2 regions of the Alkaliphilus crotonatoxidans genome follow, and region 1 is predicted to be linked to the other one. Evidence: riboswitches for the same ligand, from Rfam matches in the RefSeq annotation. Region 1 holds a riboswitch; the other holds the start of a gene.

Region 1 (5,470 bases):
GGCTTCCTTCAATACCCTTTCCTCATTGATTTCCGGCAATCCAACATTAACATCTAATATGTGGGCCCCCGCCCGGGTTTGTTCTATGGCTTCGGTTAAAAGCACCTCCAAGTCATTTTGACGCAGGGCTTCCTTTAGTTGTTTTTTTCCCGTCGGATTAATTCGTTCCCCTGTTATTGTTGTTTTCCCGTCAAGTATGACTGTTTTGGTGCCCGAGGTGCAACAGGTAACGATTTTTGTCTCGCAGGGTTGAAACTGAAATCTGTCTATTTGCTGCTGTAGGGCCCTTATATGGTCTGGTGTGGTGCCGCAGCAGCCGCCCAAAATTTTTACGCCCAGCTTAGCCAATTGCCTGCCGTATTCTCCAAAGGCTGCTGGCTCCACCGGAAAAACGGTTTTACCCTGTACCAAAGTGGGCAGCCCTGCATTGGGTTGTACGATTACCGGTACTTTGGCGTATTTTAACACGTCAGGTAATAATGGCAGAATTTCTTTAGGCCCAAGGGAGCAATTAATTCCCAGGGCATCTGCCCCCAGTCCCTGTAGCACCTGGGTAGCTGTAATGGCATCGGTTCCCACAAAGGTTCTTCCGTCCCCCTGGAAGGTCATAGTACAGAATACGGGTAAATCACTATTTTCCTTAACTGCCAGCAGAGCCGCCTTGGCCTCATATAAATCGGAGAGGGTTTCAATTATAATACAATCCACCCCGGCCTTAACGCCAGCCATCACCTGTCTTTTAAAAATCTCATAGGCCCTTTGAAAGCTGATTTCACCAAGGGGAGCCAGCATTTGACCCAGGGGGCCAATATCCTGTGCCACATAGGGGGCCTTGGCTTCTCTAGCAAGCCTTACCCCGGCTTCGATAATTGCCTCAAGGCTATGGGAGCTTTTTCCCAGCTTCAATTCATTGGCTTGAAAGGTATTGGTGGTTATGATTTGAGCCCCTGCCTTTACATAGCTTTGATGAATTTCTCGGATCAATTCTGGCTTCTCAAGATTTAACAGCTCCGGCAGGGCACCGACTTCAAGACCTGCCCTTTGAAGCATGGTGCCCATGGCCCCATCAAACAAAATCATTTTATTTTGTTCATTTATCAAATTCCGCACAGGCAGAACCTCCTTTTCTATAGCTGCAATGTTGATATTGTAGACAGCCTTCACAGCCAGCAACCTTTTTGGTGGGGTCTTTACTAATACCGATACAGGCTGTAACTGATTTTCTGGGTACTAGAAAATGATGGTCTGTCACTGTCAAACCAATTTTTTTATCAGCCTCCAACAGCTTTATTAGCTCTGGCTGCAGTTCAACCGAAAGGTCGCCATAGCCCGGACTGAATCGCCCCGTCAGATAGCTGCCAGGGGCGGCTCCATTTTTTATGACGGATTCTGCATGATCACAGAGTACCTCAATGGCTTCAGAAGCGCAGGCATCCAGTATCACCGCCCGGGTCATATCGGTATGCTGGTATCTTTTTATTTTCAAGTCAACCCCTACCCCCAGGGTAGCCGCCATCATAACGCATTGGCTACAGCCCTTGAGGTGTGAGGCAATGGCTGCGCCCTTAAGAATAAGCCGTGTATTCACCAGTTTAATCCCATCATTTTGGTGTTGAATTTGAAATGTTTGATATACATAGAAGGCCTTTGTAGCTTGCTCCATTTCTTCCATACAGCTATCGATCATTTGAGTCAGCTCCCGGTCAAGGGCCTGATCACGATAACCAAGGTATCTTAATACTTCTGATTTTCTTAGCTTAATTTTCTTCAACCCTCTTTCCCAAAGTCTATATGCTTGCTATATATTTAATTGAGCCATAATTTCCCTGGCAATTTCCGGCTTATTCATTGTATAGAGATGGATTCCATCTACACCATTTTTAATTAAATCTGAAACCTGCTGAGCCGCATATTCAATTCCTTTTTTTCTAAGGGTATCGGGCTGATGCTCATATCGTGCCAACAGCTTAATTACCCTGGCTGGTAAGGAGGCGCCACAAAGAAAAATCATTTTTTCAATTTGCTTTTTATTTAAAATAGGCATAATTCCGGCGGATATTTTACAATGAATCCCCTGCCCCCTCAATTGCTCTAAAAACCGATAAAATAGCTGGTTTTCGAAAAATAACTGGCTAATCAAAAATTCAACCCCTGCCTCTACCTTATCTTTGAGGCAGTCAATATCCTGATTGATGTCATCACATTCTATGTGACCTTCTGGATAAGCAGCTCCCCCTATTGAAAAATTTCCATATGCCTTTACATCCTTTACTAGATCTATTGCATATTGGTAGTCTTTAACCGGCCTTCCCTCACCGCTGATAGGCATATCTCCCCGCAGGGCCAGTAGATTTTCTATTCCTTTTTCCTGTAGCTGATCCAGCTTTCTTTTAATGGTTCCCTTTTCAGAATTGACACAGGTGAGATGAGCCAATGCCTCTATTCCATATTGATTTTTAATTAAGGATGCTATTTCAAGGGTTTGATTTCCTCCATTTCCCCCTGCTCCATAGGTTACACTGATAAAATCTGGCCCTAATTCCGTTAATCCCTCTATGGTTTTATAAATTGTGCCTATATCGTGATTTTTTTTTGGAGGAAAGACCTCAAAGGAAATAACTGGTTTCTTTTCATTGTATATATTGGCTATTTTCAATTCAATACCTCCCTATCATTTTCAACACGGTATTTTTATTTCCTGTCTTATGATCGATGGTTTTTAATTGTATAAAAAAACCACCTCTTTAGATAAGAAGCGGCAGCATGCTTTTATATATGCCTTTTACACAATCTCCTTATCTTTCAGCCATGGGCTGCAGGAATTAGCACATTTCCAGCCTGTCATAACAGGTTGGCTGTTGCCGGGTTTCATTGGGCCAGTCCCTCCACCGCTCTGGATAAGATTATTTTATTTATCGGTCAAAACAAATTACCTTCAATTGATTAGACCATTGAGTTATTCTGTAATAAAAACCCCCTTAATCAAAATATAAGCTTCCAGATCAATGCTATAAAAATTATTGTTATAGTGTATCATAGTTCTTTACAATTGTAAATACTGTTTTTATATAATTCTGACAATATCCCTGTCAAAAGAGAGGTCGACAGACGGGGAATCCCCTGGGGAATTCTTCCCCGTTCTATCGTTTCAGCTGTTGTTAATATCATTATTTTTCTTTTACCCCTGACATTCTCTTATATTCCTTTAGCTCTTCTTTAATATAGGGCAGCTTTAATAGTATTTTTTTGATTTGACTGACCGATAAGCGGGGAGCATTAAAGGAGTTATAGCCTGCCTCCAGGGAGTCGGAGAGGGTTCCTTGTACGTCATCATTATTACCATAATTCAAATCTCGATCATCGGGCTTTATTATATAATAATTTTTTAATTCTTCTGCCCTGGCCATTTCCTCGTGGGTTACCAGGGTTTCGTGATACTTTTCTCCATGTCGAATTCCTATAATCTTTGTGGCGGCCTCAATCTTAAAGATTTCCTTTATTGCTTGTGCCAAATCTGCTACAGTGGCGGCAGGGGATCTGAGTACAAAGATTTCTCCGTTATGGCCATATTTAAAGGCATGAATGACCAAATTAATTGCATCATCCATTGACATGAGGAATCTTGTCATCTGGGGATTGGTAATGGTTAGACATTCTCCCTGCTTGATTTGTTCCACCAGTCGGGGAACAATAGAGCCCCTGGTGGCCAAAACATTACCGTACCGTACGCAGCTAAGAAGCGTTCCCTTATTTAAATTCCTTGATTTAGCAATGATCAGCTTTTCCATCAGGGCCTTGGATTGCCCCATAGCATTAATTGGATATACTGCCTTGTCTGTACTGAGGCCTATTACCTTTTTTACACCGTTTTCTATGGCAGCTTCCAATACATTGTTTGTTCCTATGATATTGGTTTTTACCGCCTCCATTGGATTAAACTCACAGGAGGGCACCTGCTTTAAAGCAGCTGCGTTAAAGATGTAGTCTACACCCTTTGTTGCCTGATAAATGCTATTATAATCTCTAATATCACCAATGTAAAATTTGATTTTATCACTTTGATATCGAATTCTCATATCGCTTTGCTTCTTTTCGTCACGGCTAAAGATTCTAATTTCTTTGATACTGGATTTTAGAAATCTATTTAATACTGCATTACCAAAGGAGCCTGTTCCACCGGTAATGAGAAGGGTTTTTCCTGCAAACATTCTGATCCCTCCAAGTAATTGTTCTATCTTCTCTTTGATCCCCTACCCTATTTTATGAAAACAATTTCTAGCTTTCCTCCTTCCGATACCTGTATGATCTATTGAGTCTACTGTCTATTTGTATTTTATGAAGCCTGGAGGGAAAGGTACCTATTGGGCATAAAAAAACCCCCGGATTTATTTTTTATCCAGGGGATAACAAAGATTAAAATTGATATAGGTTTAAACCAACTTCATTACTAAAGGCCCGGTTAACGGTTCCTTCGATTGCCTCCACTAAAAGTTCACCAGTAGCACTGATTACAGCAGCGTTAAGATGTCCGCCATAGGTTTGATGATCTTTATCGGAAAGATTGATATGAAGATGAAGATATACTTCATCATTCATGGTCGAGATATTCCCTAAAAGACTGGTGATTTCATAATCGCCTTTAAGCTCAGTTGAATGGTACTCTTTTTTATCCACCTCAAAGAGCCCGATGGTGGCTTGATCAACGGCGCCAATCCCCTTTACCCATCCGAGGGTAATTTTTTGCTGTTGACAAAACTCCTTAAGGGTCGATACAATTTCTTCCCCTTTGTCTAAACGAATGACGTATTTTGTTCCAAACTGTTTAAATTCCATTATCTCACTCCTTTTGACCTGTTATATTCATTTTAACATTTTTGCTGTGGCTTATCCATTCCTTTCCTGTGAACAGGGCTTCTATACAGCTTTTCATATATAAAAAAGAAGCCCAGGGCTCCTTTTTCTATATAAATTATAAGCTTTTAGTTTCGAGGTAATTCTCTATCTCTTCAGCAGTAGACAGCTTCAGTACCTCTTCAGCAAGTTTTTGGGCCTCCTCAAGGCTCAGGCTTCTGATCAGCTTTCTGGCCGGAAGAATGGATAAGGGGCTCATGCTGAATTCATCTAATCCCATTCCTAACAGGATTGGTATCATTCTTTGGTCGCCGGCAGATTCACCGCACATACCAACCCAAATTCCTTCCCGGTGACCATTATCAATGACTGTTTTAATCAATCTTAACACGGCCGGGTTAAAGGGCTGATACAGGTGATGTATTTTTTCATTCATTCGATCTACCGCACAGGTATATTGGATAAGGTCATTTGTACCAATACTAAAGAAATCTACATGTTTTGCCAGCACATCACTCATCACGGCCGCCGATGGAACTTCAATCATCATTCCCACTTCTATATCATGTTGATAGGCAATGCCTTCCCTGTCTAAATCAGCTTTCACTTCATTTAGCAC
Region 2 (5,470 bases), on a different contig from region 1:
GATCAACTTTAAGCTGGCTTGCCATAGCCTCTAAAATTCCTTCCATTATTTCGCCATAGGTAGCCCCCTTTCCTGCATCTGTTAAATGGGCCAGCCGGGGGATCAATTCTTCCATTTTTAAACGACTTAAGGGCATCCACTGGGGTAGCCCCAGCAGGGTAGCCAGATCCATTATACAGTTTTCCTTCAGACCTAAAAAATACTGAAAGGCCTGTTCCTCATCAATGACGCCGTCAAGGTAATATTCTTTTCCTCGAAGGCTCCGCATTGCCTTCATGGTATCTAAATATCCGAGCTTTAAGTTTTGTCTTGCCCTTTCGGTGGTGAAATCAATCATACTTCCCAGGGGTTCCCTGGGGGTTATGTAAATAACCTCTAAATCGGGAAAGTCTATTTTTTTCACCCTGCCCCTGGCCAAAAGGCGAACTGCAACCACCTTTCGATAGCCCCGCTGGTAAAGCATATCAATGGGCAGATTATTATAAAAGCCCCCATCGAGGAACAGCTTTCCGTCAAGCTTTTTAGATTTAAAGATGGGAAGATAGGATGATGCAATAAGGTAATCACCCATTTTTCCCATGGGAACCTCTTCTTTAAAAATTTCCAATGGTTTTTTATCGCTTAAACAAACGGTTACAAAGCCAAAATCAAGCTTCGACTGACGCAGCCTTTCTTCCTTTACGTGCTTGTAGACCAGCTCCTTTAGGGGTCTGGTATCTAATCCATGGCCCTTTATAGCTCTTTTCAGCTCATCCAATAAAAGCTGGAGGTTGTTTGAATTAAGCTCGTAATCTGCAATGATCTCATAGATTCTGTCATCAATATCTAAAACATGGTTTGGGGTCATTTCATACCAGAGGTCATAGGCCAAATCAAAGTCATCCTGAATCATTAAGGCCCCGTTCAAGGCCCCCACAGAGGTTCCCGTAATGCCCTGAAACTCTATATTAAGCTCTCGAAAGGCCCGCCAGGCACCGATCTGATAGGCCCCCTTGGCACCGCCCCCCTCAAGGGTTAGTCCCAGCATTCTGCTCCCTCATTTCATAATTGTTTTCTTTATATTATACACGTCAATCCATTTTTTAGGCATCAATCTGATAAAAGTCCTAAATAAAAACCTTGCTTTGATAGAAATGAGCCTCGAAATCATCTCGAGGCTCAAGCTTTTGTTACCTGTATATCAATCATAGCATAATTATATAAGCGGTTCAATGACCTCGTTCCCTAATGACCAGGCTGCCCCATTTAGCTGGCGGTAAGGGCCTGCCCAATGTCCTCTATAATATCCTCCGTTGCCTCTAAGCCCAGGGAAACCCGAATTAAATCATTGGTAATTCCCAGCCTTCGTCTTTTTTCAGGGGGCATGGCTCCATGGGACATCTTAACTGGATACGATACAATGGTTTCGACTCCCCCCAGGCTGACAGCCACTGCCGCAATTTTCAGGCTCCGCAGAAACTTTCTAACATCTTTAGTGGATTTCAGCCTGAAGGACAATACCGCCCCAGGCCCATGGGCCTGGGAAAAATGAATTTCTCTGTCCTGGTGATGCTTAAGCCCAGGGTAATAGACCCTTTCCACATCAGGGTGATTTTCCAGCCATTGGGCCAGTTTCTGGGCACTTTGCTGTTGATAGTCCATTCGAACCTTGAGGGTTTTGATCCCCCTTAGCAGCAGCCAGCTGTCCTGGGGCCCCAGAATGGCACCAAAGCCCCCCTGTATTCGCTTTATTTCTCTGGCCAGGGCTACATCCTTCACCGTCGCCAAGCCCCCCACCACATCGCTGTGGCCCCCAATAAATTTTGTTGCGCTATGCACTACAATATCGGCCCCCAGCTTTAAGGGCTGTTGCAGATAGGGTGACAAAAAGGTGTTGTCTACTATTACCAATAGTCCATGGGCCTTCGCCAGCCTTGAGGCCGCCTTTAGATCAGTTATTTTCAGCAATGGGTTAGAGGGGGTTTCTAAATAAAGGGCCCTGGTATTTGGCTGAATACTGCCTTCTATTTCCTCAAGCCGCTGGGCATCAATAAAGGTGACTTCAATACCATGGTTTTTTAAAAAGGTGGTACAGGCCCGATAGGTGCCCCCATAAACATCCTGACATACCAGTAGGTGGTCCCCCTGATTGAAAATTGAAAGGACCGACGATATGGCCGCCATGCCCGATGCAAAGGCAAAGCCAAAGGCCCCTCCCTCCAATTGAGCGATGGTTTCTTCAAGGGCTGTACGGGTGGGGTTTTCAACCCTTGAATATTCAAACCTGCCAAAGTGTTCAATATCCTCTTGATGAAAGGTAGATACCTGGTAAATGGGAACCCCCAGGGCCCCTGTGGCAGCATCTTTACTATACTGGTTATGGATTAGTTTTGTTTCAAATTTCATCTTCTCACCCCATTACCCTTTCCAGCTCTCGAATTAAATCCTCTGGTGCTTCGATCCCCACCGACAGCCGCAGCAATTTGTCGGTAATTCCCTGGGCCTCTAAAATATCCCTTGGTATGGCGGCATGGGTTTGGGTTAAGGGGTAGGTAATCAGACTTTCTACACCCCCAAGGCTTTCTGCAAAGGCGATGAGCCTCACTCCATTCAGTATTTTCTTTACATGATCGACTGATTTAACCGAGAAGGAAAGCATGGCACCAAAGCCTGTGGCTTGCTTTTTTGAAATTTCATAGCCGGGATGGCTTTCCAGGCCTGGGTAATAGACCCTTTCCACATTTTTATGGTGAAGCAGCCATTGGGCAATTTTCATGGCATTGTGCTGCTGCCTTTCCATTCTGATTCCCAGGGTCTTGATTCCCCGTAAAAGAAGCCAGCTATCGAAGGGGGCCAGCACCCCACCGGTGGTCTTTTGTACCTCCCTTAACCGATCGGCCAGGGGGCCTCCTTCCTTTATGACAATAAAGCCGGCCAGGGTATCGTTATGGCCCCCTAAAAATTTAGTACCGCTGTGAAGTACAATGTCGGCCCCCAGGCTAAGGGGCTGCTGACAATAGGGGGTTAGAAAGGTGTTATCTACAATCATTAGCAGTCTATTGGCCCTGGCAATTTCAGCAATGCTGTTGATATCCGAAATCTTCATCATAGGGTTGGTAGGGGTTTCTATAAAGATGGCCCGGGTTTTCTCTGTCACCGCCCCTTCTACTTTTTTCAAACAGCTTGTATCAGCGTAGGTAAAGCTCAAACCCCTTTTTACGCCTAATTCCTTAAACAATCTGTAGGTGCCTCCATATAGGTCGTCTGAAACAATTAAATGATCACCTGGCTCAAAAACCTCCATTAAGGCCGCTACAGCCGCCATTCCTGTAGAAAAGCCATAGCCCTCTTGGCCTCCCTCTAGAACTGCAACTGCCTTTTCAGCCTGATGGCGAGTGGGGTTTTTTTCACGGGAATAATCAAAGCCTGTGGAATCGTTAAAGCCCCGATGTCTGAAGGTGGCACTCTGGTAAATGGGAAAGCTGATGGCACCGGTTTGTAAATCATAGCTTTCGTCACCATGGACAATTTTGGTATCTAAGCTGTAATTCATTTTTTCACCATTCCTTTCTTTTTTCAAAATAAAAAAAACCCCTTTAAGATTAAAGAGGTTTCGGTTCCTCTCTTATCTTTTGGCCTTCGCCACAGGAATTAGCACCGGGCGTATATTCATACGCTGGTTGCCGGGTTTCATCGGGCCAGTCCCTCCACCGCTCTTGATAAGAGTATTGATATCATGTTATTTTTATAAATTATAGAATATTTTGACATGGGTGTCAATAAATTTTATACAGAATATAGCAGCCCCACCAGAATCGGAAGGGCAGCTATTATATGGCTAATATTTTTTATTCCTGATATAAGGCTGTAGATAGGTATCTTTCACCTGTATCAGGTAATATGACAACAATTACCTTTCCTTTGTTTTCAGGCCTTTTGGCAATTTCTGTGGCTGCGTAAAGGGCTGCACCAGAGGAAATACCCACCAGCAGACCCTCTGACCTTGCCACCCTTCTAGCGGCCTCAAAGGCTTCTTCATTTTTCACCTGGAAAATCTCATCGATTATGGATGTGTTTAAGATATCAGGTACAAATCCTGCACCAATTCCTTGAATTTTATGGGGCCCGGGATTCCCACCAGATAAAACCGGTGAATCAACTGGCTCAACGGCCACTACCTTTACTTCGGGATTTCTGGATTTTAAGATTTCTCCAACCCCGGTAATGGTTCCGCCAGTACCGACTCCACCAATAAAAATATCTACCTTACCGTCGGTATCCTTCCAGATTTCTTCGGCGGTGGTTTTTCGATGGATTTCAGGGTTCGCTAAATTTTTAAACTGTTGGGGTACAAAGGTAGGCTCCTTTAATTCCTTCGCCAGCTCTTCAGCCTTTTGAATGGCACCCTTCATTCCTTCTGCCCCAGGTGTCAATACCAATTCAGCCCCCAGGGCCTTTAATAGGTTTCTTCGCTCAATACTCATGGTATCGGGCATGGTTAAAATTAATCGGTATCCTTTAGCGGCAGCCACATAGGCCAATGCAATACCTGTGTTACCACTGGTTGGCTCAATAATAACGGTATCCTGTTTAATCAGTCCTTTTTCCTCTGCATCCTTAATCATGGCATAGCCAATTCTGTCCTTTACGCTGCCTGCCGGATTAAAGCTCTCGAGCTTGGCAACGATCTTTGCCTCAATCTTTTCCTGTTGATTGTAGTTAGCCAGCTCCAGCAAAGGTGTATTACCAATTAATTCAGTTAAGTTTTGTGCAATCTTTGCCATTAAACGATTCCCCCTTTTCATAATGCCTACTTTTCCTACTAAATTTATCGGATTTATTAATATTATTATATTTCATTTACGAATTTTGTCAATAATTTTTTATCAATTTTACCAATTTACTGTTATGATAGAGTTAGAAGATTTTTTTCAGCGAATTTGTTTATAGCAACTTAGGGTTATTTGTCCATTACTCGTTGACAAATGATGCCTATTCCATTAGTATATTGACTAAAGTTGATAAATATTAATAAAGGAGTGGAGAAAACTGAAAATATCTACAAAGGGTAAATATGGTCTGGTGGCAATGGTTGACCTTGCTCTGGAATGGGAAAAGGGCCATGTTCCACTCAACGTGATAGCTGATAGACAGGGAATTTCGGTTAACTACCTGGAGCATCTCTTCTCTAGCTTAAAAAAGCAGGGAATCGTAAAAAGTGTTAAGGGGGCACAGGGGGGCTACTCTTTAGCCGATCATCCTTCTAAAATTACAGTAGGTGATGTGCTCAGGGTCCTTGAAGGGGAATTGGTGGTGGCCGAGGAAACCCTGGAGGACAACCCCATTGAGCGTTGCCTGACTACAAATCTGTGGAATAAAATAAATCAATCTATCAATGATCTGGTTGATCAAATCACCCTGGAGGACATGAAAAATTATTATTTAAAGCAGCAGGATTATTTAATGTATTATATATAGGCCCATTAATGAA

The links. Region 1 has a riboswitch for S-adenosylmethionine ahead of metF (methylenetetrahydrofolate reductase [NAD(P)H]). Riboswitches for the same ligand answer to the same signal wherever they lie in the genome.
Region 2: another riboswitch for S-adenosylmethionine. It lies ahead of ACYQ1I_RS05150 (trans-sulfuration enzyme family protein); the one in region 1 lies ahead of metF (methylenetetrahydrofolate reductase [NAD(P)H]).

The regions. Positions count from the first base shown of each region.
Region 1 is NZ_BAAHXS010000006.1:578,632-584,101, reverse strand. It holds gene ACYQ1I_RS14825 (homocysteine S-methyltransferase family protein) at 1-1,110, opposite strand, end outside; gene ACYQ1I_RS14820 (methionine synthase) at 1,091-1,771, opposite strand; gene metF (methylenetetrahydrofolate reductase [NAD(P)H]) at 1,799-2,656, opposite strand; SAM riboswitch class I at 2,793-2,904, opposite strand; gene ACYQ1I_RS14810 (hypothetical protein) at 3,034-3,168, opposite strand; gene ACYQ1I_RS14805 (polysaccharide biosynthesis protein) at 3,168-4,208, opposite strand; gene ACYQ1I_RS14800 (PPC domain-containing DNA-binding protein) at 4,414-4,833, opposite strand; gene ptsP (phosphoenolpyruvate--protein phosphotransferase) at 4,970-5,470, opposite strand, start outside.
Region 2 is NZ_BAAHXS010000004.1:541,775-547,244, forward strand. It holds gene ACYQ1I_RS05140 (patatin-like phospholipase family protein) at 1-1,027, opposite strand, end outside; gene ACYQ1I_RS05145 (trans-sulfuration enzyme family protein) at 1,246-2,385, opposite strand; gene ACYQ1I_RS05150 (trans-sulfuration enzyme family protein) at 2,390-3,559, opposite strand; SAM riboswitch class I at 3,602-3,705, opposite strand; gene cysK (cysteine synthase A) at 3,828-4,763, opposite strand; gene ACYQ1I_RS05160 (RrF2 family transcriptional regulator) at 5,035-5,457, shown strand.